Regions from separate parts of the Neobacillus pocheonensis genome, predicted to be linked through region 2. Evidence: predicted binding sites of a transcription regulator. Region 2 holds the regulator's gene; the other holds the start of a gene.
What was found. The regulator Rex, encoded in region 2, represses fermentation and respiration genes when NADH is low (regulators of the CRP and FNR family bind a similar motif). The targets are predictions, from matches to a motif close to TTGTGAAATATTTCACAA.

Region 1 (7,451 bases), on a different contig from region 2:
TAATTGCCTTGATTAAGCTCTCAACCCCTTCATTTACCGTGCTTGCTGGAAGTCCAAGCATTTTAGCAATTTCGGCATAGCGTTGATCTGCAATGAAATGCTCATATTTCGGGAATGTCATGAACTTATTTGGTTTCATGGCATTAAAGCGAATGACATGCGGCAGCATGATCGAATTTGCACGTCCATGTGGAATATTAAACTCTGCACCAAGTACATGGGCAAGACTATGGTTAATACCAAGGAAAGAATTTGCAAACGCCATTCCGGCTATCGTTGAGGCATTATGCATTTTTTCACGGGCAAGCTCGTCTCCGCCATCCCTGTATGCCCTTGGTAAATATTCAAAGACTAATTGGATCGCTTTTAATGCTAGTCCATCTGTATAGTCATTTGCTAACACGGAAACATAGGCTTCAATTGCATGTGTCAAAACGTCCATTCCAGTATCAGCTGTTACATGGCTAGGGACTGTCATGACGAATTGCGGATCGACAATCGCCACATCTGGTGTTAACTGGATGTCAGCCAAAGGATATTTCATATTGGTTTTCTTATTAGTGATAACTGAGAAGGAAGTAACCTCAGAGCCTGTTCCAGACGTAGTCGGAATCGCCACAAATTTTGCCTTGCCGCGAAGTGCTGGGAATTTAACGACTCTTTTGCTTGGGTCAAAGAATTTTTGCGTTAGGCTGTTAAAGTCGGTTTCAGGATGTTCGTAAAAAAGCCACATCGCTTTTGCCGCGTCCATTACGGAACCACCGCCAAGAGCTATAATACAATCTGGTTCAAACTTTCTCATTCGTTCTGCACCACTCATGACTGTCTCAATGCTTGGATCTGGCTCGACAGCGGAGAAGGTTTCGAATTGAATATTATTTGGATTCTTTCTTAAATGATAAACAATTCTATCAACAAAACCATTTTTCATAGGACTTCCACTCGTTACAATAAATGCCTTCGAAATGCCAGGAATAGCTGCAAGGGTCTGAATCGAGTTCTTCTCAAAGAAAATCTGTGATGGCACCTTAAACCACTGGGTCATCGTCCTTCTTTTTGCCACTTTTTTAATATTGATTAAATTCGCTGCTCCAACATTCTGTGACACAGAGTTCCCTCCATAAGTTCCACATCCAATTGTTAAGGATGGTAAAGATGTATTATAAATATCACCAATAGCTCCATGTGTTGAAGGTGTATTAACGATAATTCTTCCTGCCTTCATTCGTAAGGCAAAAGCATCTATTGCCTCCTGATCAGCTGTATGAATAGCAGCAGAGTGGCCAAGACCACCATATTCCAGTGTTTCTTCAGCGATTAACAATCCATCTGCGAAGCTATTAACCTTATAACAAGCCAAAATTGGGCTTAATTTTTCACAGGATAATGGGTAGTCAGGTCCTACACCTTCAAGCTCAGCAATTAATATCTTTGTATTGATCGGCACATTTAATCCTGCCAATTTTGCAATCATGGCTGCAGGTAATCCGACAATCAACGGATTAAGTTGGGCCGTTTTTGGATCAATAGCAATTCTCTCTACCATCAAACGTTCCTCTTCATTTAGGAAATAACAATTGTTTGTCATTAGTTCCTGCCTTACTTCATCGTAAATCTCCATGTCGATAATTAGAGTCTGTTCTGAAGCACAAATCATACCGTTGTCGAATGTTTTAGATAAAATCAAGTCGTTGACAGCACGTTTAATGTTAGCTGTTTTTTCAAAATAACAAGGTACATTTCCTGCTCCAACACCAAGAGCAGGTTTTCCTGAACTATACGCTGCTGTAACTAGATTTGGCCCGCCGGTCGCAAGGATAAGAGAAATCTTTGGATGCTTCATCAATGCCTGAAAGGCTTCATGAGAAGGAACCTCAATCCACTGAATGCAATTTTCAGGGGCGCCAGCGCAGATTGCGGCCTCCTTTAACAATTCGGCTGTTCTTACACAGCATTTCTGAGCATATTTCGGAAATGCAAAGATAATTGGATTTCTTGTTTTAAGAGAGATTAACGATTTGAAAATAACGGTCGAGGTTGGGTTTGTAATAGGGATGACACCAGCAATAACTCCAACTGGTTCTGCCATCTCAACCATGCCTTCATGGTCGTTTTCACTAATTACTCCAACCGTTTTCATCTCCCTGATATTGTTATAGATGCATTCAGTCGCAAACATATTTTTGAAGACTTTATCTTCATATACGCCTCTTTTTGTTTCTTCTATAGCAAGCTTTGCAAGCTCCTTATGGTGTTCAAGCGCAGTAATGGCCATCTGTTTCACAATTTGGTCCACCATTTCCTGATTGTAGCACCGGAATTCGCCCAGAGCATTTGCTCCGTTTGTAGCTAAGACATCAATCATTAGGTTAACATCATGATTTTCTAGTACCACTCTTTCCTTTACAGACATTAAAACATCCCTCCAGATTATCTATCATTCTGGCTAAAATATATCATGGACGCTCTCGCAAATTTTGTCGAATTTTGCATAAAAATGAATGAATACCCATTCATTTTTAAATAATTCATAAAACGTTCACAATTATTATTGAGCACTTATGTAGAGTACAAAAAAACACAAACCCATGCACTTCATGAGTTTGTGTTTCTTTAAGGCTCTTTTCGTAAACTTTGTTGCTTTTGGAACTTAATATGGTTCATTTACTAAGTTCCTAGGCAATTTTCGCACATGCTCTTACGAAAAGATGCACGAAGCTTCTAGTTATACGGGATGATAAACTTATACGAAAAATAACAATCCATGCGAAAATAGCCTTCTTTAATCAACCAGTATTACGCAATCCTGCTGATATACCACTTATGGTCAATAATACTTCGGTTAAAAGTTCTTCATTCGGCTCTTCTTGCTTCCGTAATTCCTTTATTAATTCCACCTGTAAAAAGTTCAATGGATCAACATATGGATTTCTTCTAAAAACCGAATCCTTAATATTTGGAGTGTGATCCAGCAGCTCTTTATCGCCAGTAATTTTCAATAGAATATTCTTTGTTCGTTCATATTCCTCAAGAATATTAGAAAAGATCCTATCGGCAATCCTTTTATCTTCAACAAGTGTTAAGTATTCTTTGGCTGTCGTAATATCTGCTTTCATTAAGGCCATTTGCAAATTGTCAATGGTCGACTGGAAGAAGGGCCATTTCACATACATTTGCTGTAAAAGCTGTATATTTTGTTCACTTCTTGATGCAAAGCTGTCTAACCCAGTTCCTGCTGCATACCAGGCAGGAAGCAGTTGACGGCTTTGTGTCCATGCAAATACCCAAGGAATCGCTCGTAAATCTTCAAATCGTCCGCGATTCTTTCGACTCATGGGCCTTGAGCCAATGTTCAAATCACCAAGTTCTCTTAATGGAGTTGCTTCGTTAAAGTAAGTCAGAAAATCTGGATCTCCAAATACCAGCGATTGATATTTAACCAAAGCGATACCAGAAATTTCTTCAATCGCCTCTTCCCAAACCTGTTCTCTAAGCTGCCCTTCCTCAGCTTCATTGGAAACATGGGTGGCCGCCTGAAGCAAGGTAGAGGTTGCCTGTTCTAAACTGCGGTAAGCAATATCCTCAAGCAAATACCGGGCAGACAACACTTCACCTTGCTCGGTAATTTTAACTCCATCACCAATGGTTTCAGCAGGCTGCGATAGAATGCTTTTATTTAATGGACCGCCTCCACGACCTAGTGATCCACCGCGTCCATGGAAAAATTTAAGACCAATTTGATACCTTTTTGCCATTTCGTGAATTTCTATCTGTGCTTTATACAATTTCCAATTGGCTGTTAAGGTGCCACCGTCTTTACTTCCATCTGAGTAACCGAGCATTATTTCCTGCTGGTTCCCTAAGAATTGCAAATGATTTCGATAAACAGGCATTTCAAAAAGAGTTTCCATTATTTTTGGCCCAGATGTCAAATCGTCAATTGTTTCCAATAAAGGGGCAACATTTAAATGGCTTTCCAACTCCCCGTCAGCATGAAGTCGATAAATGCCCGCCTCTTTCGCTAAGACTAAAACCTCAAGTAAGTCGCTTGGTGATTTTGTCATACTGACAAGATATACGGAAATAGATCGTTTTCCAAATTCCTCATGAGCATTTTTTATCATTTGAAATACTTTTATCATTTCTTGTGTTTCTTTTGAATAATCTTCATTTAATAACAAAAGAGGTCGCGGGTCCATAAGAATAGTCTGGAGAATTCTGAGCTTTTCCTCTTCTTCAAGATTTCCATAATTTTCGGAGATACGAACTTTTCGAAGTATTTCCGTAATGGCTGCCTCATGCTCACCGCTATGATTTCGGATGTCGAGTGTCGCTAAATGGAAGCCGAATAATTGGACTTGCCGGATCAGCTTTTGAATCGTTTTTAACTCGTGTGCAGCAGGATGATGATGTTTTAGACTATTTTGAATCAAGTATAAATCCTCTAATAATTCATCAGCGGATTTATAGCCTATAGCTGATTTCCCAACCTGCTTTACCCGTTCTATTATGATGGCAAAAGCACGACGATATACTTCCGATTCTACTGGCCATTTTTTATCATCTGTTAAAATGACATCCTCTTTTTCCTGAAGGAAGTTATGCAGTTCGCTGCTTACTTCTACCCTTGTAGAAGAATGACTATATCGCTTCATTAAATCTACTAAAACGTCTTTATATTTTTTTAAGACCAGCCTTCTTTGTTTAATCAGCGTTTCCCAGGACACGTCATGGGTTACATTGGGATTACCATCACGGTCTCCGCCAATCCACGAACCGAACCGAAGGAAGTTAGGAACTTCCCACGAAGTATCGGGATAATTGGTTTCCAGGCATGCTTCCAATTCACGATGTATTTCAGGGAGCACATCAAAAAGCGTTTGATCAAAATAATACAAACCATTTCGAACTTCATCCATAACGGTTGGCTTATGATGACGTAATTCATCTGTCTGCCATAGGATTGTCACTTCATTAAATAAACTTCCTTCGAGTTTATTTTTTTCTTTTTTTGTTAGTAATGGATGATCGAGACTTTTTAAAATATCCGCGATTCGTCGTTGAATTTCAAGAATCGAACGCTTTGTCGCCTCTGTTGGATGGGCAGTGATAACTAATTCGAGGGACAAAGTATGTAGGACTTGTTGAATCATTTCTTCTTCAATATTGTTTTCTTTAAGAGATTGAACCGCACTTTCAATCGAAGCCGGTTGAACATATTGATTGTCTTGGAGTTGGTATTCTCTTCTTCGTCGGATTCGGTGGTTTTGTTCGGCAGCATTAATCAAATGGAAATACATTGAAAAAGCCCGAATGATTTGTTTCCGCATGGGAGTGCTGAGAGATGCAATTTCTTGCTTTAAGGCATCATATTCCTCCTGATTAAAGCTGGTCCGAAGGTTTTTACACATATTCCGAATCTTTTCGACTTTATTGAATAATTCAGTACCACCATGGCTAATGAGAATTTCACCCAGCATTTTTCCTAGTAATTTAACATCACGGCGTAATGGAAGACTGCTGTCATTAATTTTTAAGTCGGTTGCCATACCTTTCACCTTCCCTTTTCTGTGATTCGGTAAAATTTTTATTTATTAATATAACACAACTTTGTTAGGTTTGTTAAAAAAATATTTTCTTTTTTTTCGAAAAATAGAGAAAACAAATTTAATAACACAAAAAAACCTGTTAATACAGGTTTTTCCGGCACCATTATTTTTCTTTATCAAATACAAGTACATATGTTTTGTGGTCATCATCATCATAGGTTACTACAACTGATATGATCGTTTTATTATCGTTTTCTAGCTGAACTGTTTTGTTTGTGGTTCCTTCAATTTTAATCGAAGAACTGCTATAAGCAGCAATTGGATTTATAGTAACCGTCTTTACATCGTTTGCAACAGCGATATGATAGGTATATTCATCAGAAGTGAAAGTGCTGTCCCACGTGCCTGTTGAAACAGATAACGAAGTGAGCCTTGCCTTGGTTGTTTTTTGTACTGCTCCTGTATTTGTACTAATTTGCCCAGTTGTGGGTTGGAAAGAGCTATTTCTATTATTCTGTGATGGAATTGTTGCAACTTGTATACTAGCAGCTTTTGCCCGGGTAACATGAAGTGTATAAATCCTTTTTTCCCCGCTTTCTGCGGTAACTATGATTTGAATGTCTTTTTTCCCTACTGGCAGTTCTACTGTAGCACTTGATTCCATCAATAAGTCTCCATTCACACTAATAGTCGAAGTCTTTTCTATAGCAGAAGGTGTAACTGTTATTGCGGAAGTATCATTTGAAACTTCAACACTATAATCCGTTACCTTAGAAGAAAATGAAGGTGACAATTCACCAGCTGATAGTTTAATATTTTGCAGGAGATTATTATTATTTTGTTCTCTTGTTACAGTAAGCGTATAAGTACTTGTTGTATGAGTGCCATCATTAACTGTAATCAAAAAGGTATTTACACCTGTTTGAAGAGCATACGTAACGTCATTTCCAGTTGTAAGTACTTTGCCATTTATAGAAATGACCGACTCTGGATTTTCACTTTCTACATGAAGTGTAACCTCTTGAACATCATTGGAAATGCTGGCAGAATAATTGAAGTTATCAGCCGAAAAATCTTTATCCAGAGAAATCCCTTTAATTTCTAAATTGGAAAGTAAATTTGTTTCCACATTAGCCACACTTTCTGCCGATGCAGCAGGTGTATACGATACCGTCCCCATCCCTGCGATTGAAATAATTAGAATTGCATTCATCCCTCTTTTTTGCAGTCTTTTTAACATCGTTAGTCCTCCTGTCTGCTTTCCTAAAAAGGAAAATAGAATTTGGACTAACTGTATCAATTTTTGCTTAAGATTATCTTAATTTTATTTTCTTTGAAATTCCTCCAGTTTAGAAGAAATAGCCACGGCTACTTCTTCGTCCGAAATTTGGATAGCTTTTTTAAATAGCGAATTCGCTAATGATCCCATTGGACCTGTGGCATTTATGTCGAGAAACCCTGTAAGGCGGGTTTTATTTTTATTGAGTGCTTTTGCTTCAAAGTACCCCTCTCCAAGGTACTTTTCATTCTTCCGCTTTAATTCAAAGCTTACCTTCCTAGGCTCACTCCACTCTTTGATATCGATGATAAGTGTGACCTTTTTTTTCACGATACCTAGGTCACTCTTAAATTCCCAGCTGATTAGGCGGTCATTTATTTTTTCATGTAAAATATAGCCAGGTACCAGAGGTGCCCAATTATTCGCATCGCGAATAAAGTCCCATATAACATCGATGGGGATATCTATTTCTAACTGTTGCAGTTCGCTTGGCATTTGTATCCCTCTTTCGTTTTAAAAGTAAAAGACCTTCAAGCTGAAGGTCTTTTTTTTAAATATATGTGAATTAACGGATTTATAGAAGTCTCTTTATTTTGTTGAATAGGCCAATAGGAATTCATAAA
Region 2 (7,451 bases):
CCAATAGTCGTTGATGATAACTATACCGTTTTCAAGGTACCTGAAATTGGAGTAGAACTAGGCGCTTCCTACTCTTGCTTCTCAGGCTTTAAATTGTTAGGCCCTCCAGGAATTGGCGTGATTGTAGGAGAGGAAAGAGCCATCAATACTATCATTGAACGCAATTATTCGGGAGGCGGCCAGGTTCAGGGATATGAGGCAATGGATCTGCTTCGATCTTTAGTGCTTGCTCCTGTTACGATGGCTGTTCAAAACGAGGAAACGCATCAATTGGCAGACATTTTAAATGCAGGTGAAATCCCTGAAGTGGACCATGCAATCGTTGCGAACGCACAAGAAAAGAACGTCATTGTTAAGCTTAAAATGCCTATTGCTCAGAAGGTCATTGCCACAAGCGAAAAATACGGGGCTGCCATTTATCCAGTTGGAGCAGAATCCCGTTTTGAAGTTCTTCCGATGATCTATCGAGTTTCTGGATCATTTTTGGAGGCAAACCCAAGTTTAATCGAAACAGGTATAAGGATCAACCTGATGAGAAGTGGAGCCGATTTAGCTATCAATATATTAAAACATGCCATACCTGATGCCATGGGTATGAAAGACTAAATAAATAATTACCTTTCGATCTAGACGCACCATAAAGGTGCTTTTTTTTGTTGTGTGCCAGGCATGGCAACTATCTAGGTGGATGGATCTCAATATTATCTAGTGAATTTAATAGTTTTTTGTGGATAAAGTTTTTGTGCAATCGATCCAAAAAATCAAAATGTGGATAAGTACGTGTGTTCTTGTTGATAATGTGGATAAAATTAAGATTTACCGTGGATAATGTGGAAAAGTTTAATAACTGTTTGGAAATATACCATTTAATATGTGAATAACATTGTGGGAAATGAGGATATCTAAACAAAATGTTGATATCCCTCGAAAATTTTTTGAAAATTATCCACAACCAAAAAACATCTAGGAAAATCATGAAAAAACCGGACCAATAAGACCGGTTTTTTCCCAAGCTATTCCGCCAGCTCGGCCCATTCTTCCATCAAATGCTCGAGCTCTGCTTTGGCTTTTTCACTTTTTATGTTGATTTCCAATACTTTTTCGTGATCTTGAAAAATATCCGGCTCACATAATAACTGTTCAAATTCCTGGATTTCTTCTTCAAGCTCCTCAATCCTTAATTCGATCTCTTCTAATTTCCGTTTGCGCTGGCGTTCAAGCTTCTTGCTTTCTTTATCCTGTTGATAACTATTTCTTTCAACAGTATCCACTTGAGTCAATTTTTTAGCAGATTCGGCAAGGGCTAATGCAGCCAATTCTTCCTGCTCTAGCTTTTTCTCCAAATAATAATCATAATCCCCAAGATATTCACAGCTGCCCTGACGGCTTAACTCCAACACCTTTGTCGCGATACGGTTAATGAAGTATCGGTCATGGGAAACAAACAAGATGGTGCCTGGGTAATCGATTAAGGCATTCTCAAGAATTTCCTTACTATCAAGGTCAAGGTGGTTTGTAGGCTCATCCAAGATTAAGACATTTGCCTTCTCAAGCATTAGTTTTGCTAGGGCGAGGCGTGCCTTCTCGCCTCCGCTTAGGGTAGAAACCGTCTTTAACACATCATCACCAGAAAATAAGAAATTACCAAGGACCGTTCGGATTTCTTTCTCACTTTTCAACGGATATTCATCCCATAACTCATTTAATACCCGTTTATTGGACTTCAATTCTGCCTGTTCTTGGTCGTAATAGCCAATCGAGAGGTTTGTCCCATATTGAATCGTCCCGCTAAGCGCAGGGAGTTTTTTTATGATTGTCTTTAAAAGAGTCGATTTGCCAATCCCATTTGGTCCGACTAAGGCAATGCTTTCGCCTTTAAAGGCACGGAATGAGATATTCTCAGAAATCCTTTCACCATCATAACCAACTGAAAGAGATTCGACCAAAAGAACATCATTCCCGCTTTGTCTCTCAATATCGAATGAAAAGTTAGCAGATTTTTCGTCTCCTAATGGGCGGTCCATGACATCCATCTTCTCAAGCTTTTTCCGTCTGATTTGCGCCCGTTTTGTCGTTGAGGCTCGGGCCAAATTGCGCTGAATAAAGTCTTGTAGGTTAGCAATTTCCTGCTGCTGCTTTTCATACAGCTTCATTTCACGCTCATAATTGGCTGCTTTCTGATCAAGATATGAGCTATAATTCCCACTATACCGCTGGATTTGCTTGCGGGATACCTCATACACCTGTGTGACGACTTTATCTAAAAAATAGCGGTCATGGGAGACGATTAGGATGGCTCCATCATAACTCTGCAGGTATTGCTCGAGCCAGGAGAGAGTATCAATATCCAGGTGGTTCGTCGGCTCGTCCAGTATTAAGATATCAGGCTTGGTTAACAGCAGCTTTCCTAATGCGAGACGAGTTTTTTGTCCTCCGCTTAAACTGGAGATCATGACAGAAGAATCATGAAAATTTAGCCCATGCAGGACAGAGCGAATATCGGCCTCGTATTGATAGCCGCCCTGCTCTTTAAATTTTACTTGGAGACTGTCATATTCTTTTAATATTCTTTCGTATCGACTTTGGTCTTCGAAAATACTTGGATCCGCCATTTGTTTTTCAAGCCTGCGCAGCGATTGCTCCATCTGACGAAGTTCCTCAAAAACGGTCAGCATTTCTTCCAAAATAGACAATTTGGACTCTAACCCAGTATTTTGCGCTAGATAGCCGATGGTCACATCTTTTGGTTTGATGATTTCTCCGCCATCATGTGACAGATGGCCGGCAATAATCTTTAACAACGTTGATTTGCCGGCTCCATTGCGTCCAACTAGGGCAACGCGGTCTCTCGTTTGTAATTCTAGTTTTATATTCGATAAAATAAGGTCAGCACCATAATATTTTTGTAGTTGATTAACCTGCAATAAAATCATTAAAATTCACCTCTATTACTATAAATAGTTTACCGTATTCCTATAGGTCCGGCAATAAAGCGAGGCAGGTTATCAGGACTATTAATACTTTAATGCCAAAAAATTGTACGATTAGTTCAAAGTTTCACAGACATATAAAGAAAAATAGTGTATGATTTAAACGGAGGATTGTTTATATGGCAGAATTTACTCATTTTAATGAAGAAGGCAGAGCCAAGATGGTCGACGTTAGCGATAAGCCTGAAACGGCACGTACGGCGCTTGCTCATTCCAGTATTACGGTCAGCAAAGAAATTTTTGAAAAAATAACAAATAATGAAATGAAAAAAGGCGATGTCTTAGCGGTAGCTCAGGTGGCAGCCGTTATGGCGGCGAAAAAGACATGGGATCTCATTCCAATGTGTCACCCGATTCCATTAACGGGAGTAAATATCTCCTTCTCATGGGAACAGGACATTAACGATAACTATCAATTACATATTGCTGCTTATGTTAAAACAAAGGGAAATACAGGTGTTGAAATGGAAGCGCTAACAGCAGCATCCGCCTGTGCTTTAACTGTTTATGATATGTGTAAAGCGGTTGACAAAGGAATGGTCATCGGGCCAACCTATTTAGTAGAGAAAACTGGCGGTAAAAATGGCGACTTTAAGCGGACAGAACGAGTTAAATAAAACAATTGATGCGGGGGGTAGGAGATTATGAGCAATGAAACGATGAAAATACCACAGGCGACAGCCAAACGGCTGCCCCTTTATTATCGATTTTTAAAAAACCTGCATTCTTCGGGTAAACAAAGGGTTTCATCAGCAGAATTAAGTGAAGCGGTGAAGGTTGATTCGGCTACCATTCGGAGGGACTTCTCCTACTTCGGGGCTTTAGGGAAAAAGGGTTATGGATACAATGTGAATTATTTATTATCCTTCTTTAGGAAAACATTGGACCAAGATGAACTAACCAAGGTTGCCTTAATCGGGGTTGGTAATCTCGGTACGGCTTTTTTAAACTATAACTTTTTGAAAAATAATAATACCAAAATAGAATGTGCTTTTGATGTGGATCCTGCAAAAATGGGAACAATGATTCGCGAAGTACCGGTTTATCATATGGATGAATTGGAAAAGGTGTTAACGGACCACAGTATATCAGTGGCGATTTTAACGGTACCGGCACAGGTTGCTCAAATGATTACGGATCGACTGGTTAAAGCGAATGTAAAAGGGATTTTAAATTTCACCCCTGCCAGGTTAAATCTTCCGCCAGCAATTCGTGTTCATCACATCGACTTGGCTGTCGAGCTGCAATCACTTATTTACTTTTTAAAGCACTACCCAACGGATGAAATTGAAGAATAAAGAGATAGAGGGCTTTTCGCAAACCTGCGGAAGGCCCTTTTTTTATCGGACGAAACAAACGTATCTTTACAACGTAACAGTGTTATGTTACATTATTACACAGAAAGGGGTTTTCAAAATGAGCGAGGAGTTAATTTCCAAGAAGGAATTATTAGAGCTGGCGGGAATATCCTATGGACAGTTGTATAGATGGAAGCGAAAGGATCTCATCCCGGAGGAATGGTTTGTACGGAAATCCACGTTTACGGGGCAGGAAACATTCTTTCCAAAAGAAAAAATCCTAGAAAGAATCAACAAAATTCAAACAATGAAAGAAAACTTATCACTAGATGAACTTGCTGATATGTTTTCTCCTAGCCTAAGTGATTTACAACTTGAAAAAGACGAGTTAATAAAACGTAACATTGTTTCGGGTGCGGTAATGAATTTCTACTTAGAAAATGACCAAGACGGTCCAAAATTTAATTTTTCCAGAATGCTTGAAGTTTATGTTTTAGAAAAACTACTGCAGTCTGGAGAAATCAATTTGGATGAGGGGAAAATGCTGCTGCAAGTATTAAAGGATAACTCAGGGTTAATTAAGCAAAAAAGCTGCGAGCTTTTGATTACCAGAAAGCTAGGTGTGTCATCGTGTCTTTTATTGATTAATACCGAAGAGATCCATTTTGAGCGGGGTACAAAGGTCGTGGTACATGTTTCCTTGATGACCTGTATGGAAGAAATTAAATCGAAACTACTATAAAGGAGAATCGGGATGGAATTGAAAAATAGAGGGGACTTAGTCATTAATGGTTTGGGTTCGTCAAACGGCGGCCAATTTAATGTTGTTACATTAAATGGCAGAGGGACGATTAATAATGATTTAGAATGCCATGAGTTTGATTGTAACGGCTCAGGGGTGATCAATGGGAACCTAAGGGCTGCTGAGGCAAGGGTAAATGGAAATGCCAAGTTTAAGGGTACGGTCGAGACCGGTAAATTGAAGGTTGACGGGACGGCGAAATTTGAAAAAAACCTGCTTGTAAAAGATTTGAGGGTTTCAGGTAAAGTTTCTGTTGGCGGAAGTGTAAGGTCCGAGGATATCAAATTACGCGGATTTCTTACAGTCGGTGAGGATTGTGAGGCTGAGATTTTTAAAGGAGAATACCGGTTTACGATTGGCGGGCTTTTAAACGCTGATGAGGTAGATATTAAGATTTATGGGGAATGCAAAGCAAAAGAAATTGGTGGGCAAACCATTACGGTAAGGCAGCATAAAGGGTCGTTTATCGGCGCTTTATTCAAACCCATTTTCAAAGCGCAATTAGAAACGGATTTAATAGAAGGGGATAAAATCGACCTTGAAAATACGATTGCCAAAGTTGTGCGGGGCAATCAGGTTAGAATCGGTGCTAATTGTCAGATTGGCGTCGTAGAATACACAGAAGAATTCTCCCAGGATAAAAATGCTGTGGTGAATGATGTCAGAAAGTATTAGTGGGGGGGAAAGGGAAATGAAAAAAAACGGAAATCTTATTATAAATGGGTCGGGCAGTTATCCTGGCGGCCATTACGATAAAATTAGCATCAGAGGCGAAGGAACGATTGTCAATGAAGTGGAATGCTCTGTGTTCAATGTATATGGAACGAGTGAAGCGGTCGAAAATGTTAAAACAGGTTCAGTAAAAATTTTAGGGGAGGCCGAGGTCAAAGGCAGTATCGAGGCCGAAGAAATGCTTGTCATGGGAACGCTGGTGGTTGGCAGCCGGGCGCAGTTGAAAAAAATAAAGATTTTGGGGCTGCTGGAAGTAGGCGAAAGACTTGCAGGTGATCAGGCATCAATTAAAGGAAGCATCGCGGTAAATGGCGATGTGGAGTATGAGATGTTCGATTCAAGCGGCAGCTTTGAAATCAAGGGATTGTTGACGGCTGATACCATTAAGGTGGGACTGCGATACGGCCAAAGCTCCGCTGAGGAAATCGGCGGCGGAAAAATAACGGTGAAAAAGAAAAAAAGCTCGCTTCTTCCCTTCGGAAAAGACGCGGGGTCTCTGACAGCGAAGGTCATTGAAGGGGATGACATCTATCTGGAAAATACAACAGCCGATGTCGTTAGAGGTAATAAGGTAAAGATAGGTCCTGGCTGTCAAATTGGTTTGGTGGAATATCGCTTGGGCTTCGCTCAGGATTCTCAGGCAACAATTAAAACAAAGACACAGATATAAAGGAGAGATCGGATGGTAGCAAAAGAGAGTAAATTAGGATTGGTTGTCGCAGGGCTATTACTAGGGATCTTAATGGCCTCGATGGATAACACGATCGTCGTCACCGCGATGGGAACCATTGTCGGCGACCTCGGCGGGCTTGAGAGCTTTGTTTGGGTGGTATCCGCTTATATGGTGGCAGAAATGGCCGGGATGCCGATTTTTGGTAAATTATCAGATATGTACGGTAGGAAAAGGTTCTTTATTTTTGGATTGATTTTGTTTATGGCTGGCTCGGCCCTTTGCGGAACAGCCGAAACGATTACGCAATTAAGCATCTACCGCGCAATTCAAGGGGTGGGCGGCGGCGCGCTTGTACCGATTGCGTTTACCATTATGTTCGACTTATTCCCTCCTGAAAAACGCGGGAAAATGGGTGGTTTGTTCGGAGCTGTATTTGGGCTTTCGAGTATTTTTGGGCCATTGCTCGGGGCATATATTACCGACCATATCAGCTGGCATTGGATTTTCTATATTAATCTGCCGCTTGGCATTCTATCATTGATCTTTATTGTTATCTCTTACAAAGAATCACCTGTCCACCAAAAGCAATCGATTGACTGGTGGGGAGCGCTGACGCTAATTGGCGCGGTTGTTTGTTTAATGTTTGCACTGGAATTAGGCGGGCAGAAGTATGAGTGGGATTCCACGACAATCATCAGCCTATTCGCAGGATTTGCGATTCTATTGTTGATCTTTTTGTTTGTCGAGACGAAGGCAAAGGATCCAATCATCTCGTTTGCGATGTTTAAAAATCAATTGTTTGCAGGTAGTACACTGGTTGGTTTGTTTTACGGGGCAGCCTTTATGGCAGGTACCGTTTATATCCCGATTTTTGTTCAGGGAGTTTACGGCGGCAGTGCCACGAATTCAGGGCTGATTTTATTGCCGATGATGCTCGGATCCGTAGTGACTGCGCA

Region 1: a site for Rex is predicted at 2,517-2,534, ahead of adhE (bifunctional acetaldehyde-CoA/alcohol dehydrogenase). Genes of this name have one in related genera too.

The regions. Positions count from the first base shown of each region.
Region 1 covers NZ_JBCNAD010000038.1:93,376-100,826, reverse strand. The annotation lists gene adhE (bifunctional acetaldehyde-CoA/alcohol dehydrogenase) at 1-2,413, opposite strand, end outside; gene ppc (phosphoenolpyruvate carboxylase) at 2,787-5,549, opposite strand; gene ABES02_RS20735 (cadherin-like beta sandwich domain-containing protein) at 5,713-6,789, opposite strand; gene ABES02_RS20730 (CoxG family protein) at 6,874-7,323, opposite strand; gene ABES02_RS20725 (LL-diaminopimelate aminotransferase) at 7,417-7,451, opposite strand, start outside.
Region 2 covers NZ_JBCNAD010000013.1:52,073-59,523, forward strand. The annotation lists gene ABES02_RS07390 (aminotransferase class V-fold PLP-dependent enzyme) at 1-606, shown strand, start outside; gene ABES02_RS07395 (ABC-F family ATP-binding cassette domain-containing protein) at 1,014-2,933, opposite strand; gene moaC (cyclic pyranopterin monophosphate synthase MoaC) at 3,110-3,607, shown strand; gene ABES02_RS07405 (redox-sensing transcriptional repressor Rex) at 3,635-4,288, shown strand; gene ABES02_RS07410 (YhbD family protein) at 4,407-5,030, shown strand; gene ABES02_RS07415 (polymer-forming cytoskeletal protein) at 5,043-5,765, shown strand; gene ABES02_RS07420 (cytoplasmic protein) at 5,782-6,492, shown strand; gene ABES02_RS07425 (MDR family MFS transporter) at 6,505-7,451, shown strand, end outside.